2 regions of the Kocuria sp. CPCC 205297 genome follow, and region 1 is predicted to be linked to the other one. Evidence: riboswitches for the same ligand, from Rfam matches in the RefSeq annotation. Region 1 holds a riboswitch; the other holds the start of a gene.

Region 1 (2,447 bases):
TGAGCGGCAGGATCATGTTCCGGGTGCCGAACCGGGGGTGCACACCGCCCTTGACCGGTTCGATCCCCAACCGGTTCGCGATGCGTTCGGTGGTGGCCTCGAGGCCGTCGGGCTGAGCCGCGAAGGAAACGTGATCCAAGTTCATGACGCCATGGTGACACCGGCCACACGGGCCACCAAATCGAGCGCGAGCCCGGCGAGTGTGTGACCTGCGCCGCCCGCTCCGGTGGGCAGGGCTGGCTCTCCGCACCTCCCGAGACCTGGCATCGGGACGGCTGATTCGGGCGGGGACTGTGTTGGTCCAGGTCAACGAGACGCGCGTCTCAGAGGCTGGAGTTCGCAGCATCAGCCGGGGAGTCTCCGACCGAACCCTCGCTATATGACCTGAGACCGATATCGATCCCGATCACTACGAGGTGGTTCCCGTGTCCGCAAATGCCGTCGGTTTCACGCTCCTGATCCTCCGAGTCGCCCTGTTCCTGGGGAAGTTCGTGCGCGTCAAGGTGGGTTGGGTCCAGAGCCTGTTCCGCAGCGACGAGTACTACCCCGCCGGCACCATGACCAGCCGCCCGTCCTCCGTGGAACCGTTCTCCCGGCACATGTCCATCGCGGCCGTGGTTGGCGGCGTTCACCATCCTGGCGGTGGTCGGCATCGCGTTCAACGTGGCCATTTTCCAGTGGTTGGCACCCCACATCATCGGTCGCTATTGGTTCGGGCGCGGTATCGGTGACCTCCACCCGTCCATGGGTGTGACCGCCACCGGGCTGATCCTCATGCGCGTGGTGGACCCGGAGGCCAAGACCCGGTGTTCGTGATCGCGGTGCTCACGGGTCTGTTCTACTTCCATCCACGTGAGACGAAGGACCGGGAACTGCACACCCGGGAGATGGAACAGCAGGAACGAGCGGCCACTGACCCCGAGCCCGCTCGCAGCGTCCCCGGCTTGACTCCCGCCCCGCCGGGTTCGGACAATGAGGTAATAGGTCACGAGAGTCAGCGCGAAGCCCCAGCTAGCTGACCGGCAACCCTCCCTTCCGCGGTGGGGTGCCCTGGGTGAGGACCTGGCCGTGGCGTCGACCGACGTCATGCGGCAAGCGCGGGTCAATGGTGCCCGGTCACAGCACGGGCACCGTGCGGATCGCCACCGGACCCCTGATCCTTCCGAGAAGGAGTACGGCCATGAGCACCGCTCCCACCCCCGACAATCCCCAGGGCTGGTCGTTCGAAACCCGACAGATCCACGCGGGCCAGAACCCCGACCCTGTGACCGGGTCGCGCGCCCTGCCGATCCACCAGACCACGTCCTTCGTGTTCCCGGACGCCCGCACGGCGGCGGCCCGGTTCGCGCTCGAGGAGATGGGGCCCATCTACTCGCGCCTGACCAACCCCACCACGGAGGTCGTGGAGAACCGGGTCGCGTCCCTCGAGGGCGGCGTGGGGGCCCTGATGGTCTCCTCCGGGCAGGCCGCGGCCACGCTCGCGATCCTCAACCTGGGCGGCGCCGGGACCCACGTGGTGGCCAGCCCGTCCCTGTACGGCGGGTCGTACAACCTGCTCAAGCACACGCTGCCGCGCATGGGCGTGGAGACCACGTTCGTCTCGGACCCGGACAATCCCGCGCAGTGGCGGGACGCGGTGCGCGAGAACACCGTGGCGTTCTTCGGTGAATCCATCCCGAACCCCCGCAACGACGTGTTCGACATCGAGACGATCGCCGGGATCGCCCACGAGGCGGGTGTCCCGCTCATCGTGGACAACACGATCGCCACGCCCTACCTGGTGCGGCCCATCGAGTGGGGCGCGGACATCGTGCTGCACTCGGCCACCAAGTTCCTGGGCGGCCACGGCACGGCGATCGGCGGGTTCATCGTGGACACCGGAGCGTTCGACTACTCGTGGGACCCCGAGCGCTTCCCCGGTTTCAACCAACCGGACGAGACGTACAACGGACTCGTCTACGCCCGCGATCTCGGTGCGGACGGTGCCTTCGGCGTCAACCTCTCGTACGTCCTCAAGGCGCGCGTGCAGTTGCTGCGCGATCTGGGGACCTCGATCTCTCCGTTCAACGCGTTCTTGATCGAGCAGGGCATCGAGACGCTGTCGTTGCGCATGGAACGTCACGTGGCCAACGCGCAGAAGGTCGCCGAGTGGCTCGAGGCCCGCCCCGAGGTGCGCTCGGTGTCCTACGCAGGTCTCGAGTCCTCGCGCTGGCACGACCGCGCCCTGAAGTACGCGCCCAACGGCGCCGGGTCGGTGCTCGGCTTCGTGCTCGACGGCGGTCGGGACGCCGGTGTCGCGTTCGTGGACGCCCTGAGCCTGCACTCCAACGTGGCGAACATCGGTGACGTGCGCTCGCTCGTGATCCACCCCGCCTCCACGACGCACGCCCAGCTCAAGGACGAGGAGCAGCTCGCCGCGGGCGTCGAGCCGGGCTTCGTGCGACTGT
Region 2 (2,447 bases), on a different contig from region 1:
ACCGGACGCAGCGGCGTCGTCCCGTACCGTCAGACCCCGCGTCCTTGCACCCCGGAACATCTGTGCCCCGATATCGCATGCGTTGTGCGACTGCGGGTGTTTTTTCGGGACGCAGATGTTCGGGGCCTTGGCCGGAGAGGGGCCGTGGAACGCGGGCCATTGCCTCGACACCGAACGGCAGCGAGGGTGGACGCGGCGACGTCGCCCCGCGCTCAGGACGCCGTCCAGCCACCGTCCATCGCGTAGGACGCACCCGTGACCATGCCCGCGGACGGGCCGGCCAGGAACGCGACGAGCTCGCCAACCTCCTCGGGTTCCACGAGGCGCTTGATCGCGGACTCGGTGAGCATGATCTTCTCGATCACCTGGTCCTCGGGGATCCTGTGGGTCGCGGCCTGGTCCTTGATCTGCTTGTCCACGAGCGGGGTGTGCACGTAACTGGGGTTGACGCAGTTGCTGGTCACACCGTGCTCAGCGCCCTCCAGGGCCACGGTCTTGGACAGCCCTTCGAGCCCATGCTTGGCCGTGACGTACGCGGATTTGTACGCGGACGCGCGCAGACCGTGGATGGAGGAGACGTTGATGATCCGGCCCCATCCGCGCTCGTACATGTGCGGCAGTGCGGCACGGATCAGCAGGAACGGAGCCTCGAGCATGAGCGTGAGGATGCGGTGGAAGTCCGCGGGGTCGAAGTCCTGCACGGGTGCCACCTTTTGGATCCCCGCGTTGTTGACCAGGATGTCCACGTCCAGGCTCAGTTCGGTGAGCGCGGCGGTGTCCGAGAGGTCCAGACCCAGGCTTCCCCGCCCACCTCGGAGGCCGTCGTCTGAGCGGCTTTTTCATTGATGTCCGCGACGACCACATGGGCGCCGCGGTCCGCGAACGCCTGCACGGCGGCGCGGCCGATCCCGCTGGCCCCACCGGTGACCAGGGCCTTCTTCCCCCCGAGTGATTGCTCCATGACAGCCTCTTTGCGCGTGGACGGTTCTCCTACCGCGTCACGCTACGCCCCGGGGGCCGCCGGGTCACGATCCGGAACGGACCACCCCGGACCAGCTACGAGTCACGGCCCGCACCGGGGGCCGCCCGGTCACGGAAGCCCCGGTGACCCGAGCCCGAGGGGCCGGGCAGGAGGAACCCGGGGAGCGGCGTCGTCGTCCGACACGCCACAACTGGCGTCCACTCCTCGCGATGCTGTTGGATGGAGCAGTACCCATCCAGAGCGGCCGAGAGATCTGGCTCGTGGAAGCCGCAGCAACCGGGGTGACACCGGTGCTAACGCCAGGACCGATGGAAAGGAACAGCACAGCCATGCCCTTGAACACCGATCGCATCCAGACCACCCACGTGGGCTCCCTGCCTCGCACGCCCGAGCTGCTGAAGGCCAACAACCGTTTCCAGGCGGGCGAGATCGACCTCTCCCAGCTGGGCGAGGCGCTCGACGAAGGCGTCGCAGAGATCGTGCGCACCCAGCGCGAGATCGGCATCGACATCGTCAACGACGGCGAGTACGGCCACACCACGTCCGGCGCCGTGGACTACGGGGCCTGGTGGAACTACTCGTTCCACCGACTGGGCGGGCTGACCCCCACAGACGAGGACCGGTGGAACGAGGGCGAGAAGCACCGTTCCAGCCCGGGACACATCGTGCTCACGAGCTTCCCCGACCGCCGCGACCGGGAGCGCTTCCGGGATGCCTATGAGGACCCCACAGCGGGCGTGCTCGTGCACCGCAACACGGTCTCCCAGCCCAAGATCACGGGCCCGCTGACCTACACGGGTCAGGAGGCGGTGGCCGGAGACATCCGCCGCGTGAAGGACGCGATGGCTCTGAACGGTGCCACGCAGGGCTTCGTCGCGGCACTGTCCCCCGGCTCCTGCGCGCGCGTGAAGAACGAGTACTACGCCACGGACGAGGAACTGGTCTACGCGTGCGCGGACGTGATGCGCGAGGAGTACAAGGCCATCGTAGACGCCGGACTGACCGTGCAGATCGACGACCCCTCGATCGCCGAGTCCTGGGACCAGATCAACCCCGAGCCCACCGTGGAGGACTACCTGGCCTTCACCCAGCTGCGCGTGGACGCGCTGAACTACGCACTGCGCGACCTCCCCGAGGAGCAGATCCGCTTCCACCTGTGCTGGGGTTCGTGGCACGGCCCGCACACCACGGACCTCGAGTTCAAGTACCTCGTGGACCTCATGCTCACCATCCGCGCGCAGGGCTACAGCTTCGAGGCGTCCAGCCCGCGCCACGGCCACGAGTGGAAGGTCTGGAAGGACCACCAGCTGCCCGAGGGCAAGGTGGTCTACCCCGGTTTCGTCTCGCACTCGACCAACGTGGTGGAGCACCCCGAGCTCGTGGCGGACCGGATCGAGCAGTACGCGTCCGTGGTGGGCAAGGAGAACGTGATCGCCTCCACGGACTGCGGTCTGGGCGGGCGGTT

The links. Region 1 has a riboswitch for S-adenosylmethionine ahead of RF650_RS00580 (bifunctional o-acetylhomoserine/o-acetylserine sulfhydrylase). Riboswitches for the same ligand answer to the same signal wherever they lie in the genome.
Region 2: linked by a shared signal. The riboswitch ahead of RF650_RS02870 (cobalamin-independent methionine synthase II family protein) and the one ahead of RF650_RS00580 (bifunctional o-acetylhomoserine/o-acetylserine sulfhydrylase) in region 1 are both predicted to bind S-adenosylmethionine.

What each region holds. Positions count from the first base shown of each region.
Region 1 covers NZ_JAVKPY010000001.1:112,091-114,537, reverse strand. Annotated here, with positions in the region: gene RF650_RS00590 (VOC family protein) at 1-145, opposite strand, end outside; gene RF650_RS00585 (hypothetical protein) at 643-816, shown strand; SAM riboswitch class IV at 984-1,104, shown strand; gene RF650_RS00580 (bifunctional o-acetylhomoserine/o-acetylserine sulfhydrylase) at 1,181-2,447, shown strand, end outside.
Region 2 covers NZ_JAVKPY010000002.1:277,171-279,617, reverse strand. Annotated here, with positions in the region: partial or broken gene RF650_RS02875 (3-hydroxybutyrate dehydrogenase) at 213-961, opposite strand; SAM riboswitch class I at 1,211-1,297, shown strand; gene RF650_RS02870 (cobalamin-independent methionine synthase II family protein) at 1,312-2,447, shown strand, end outside.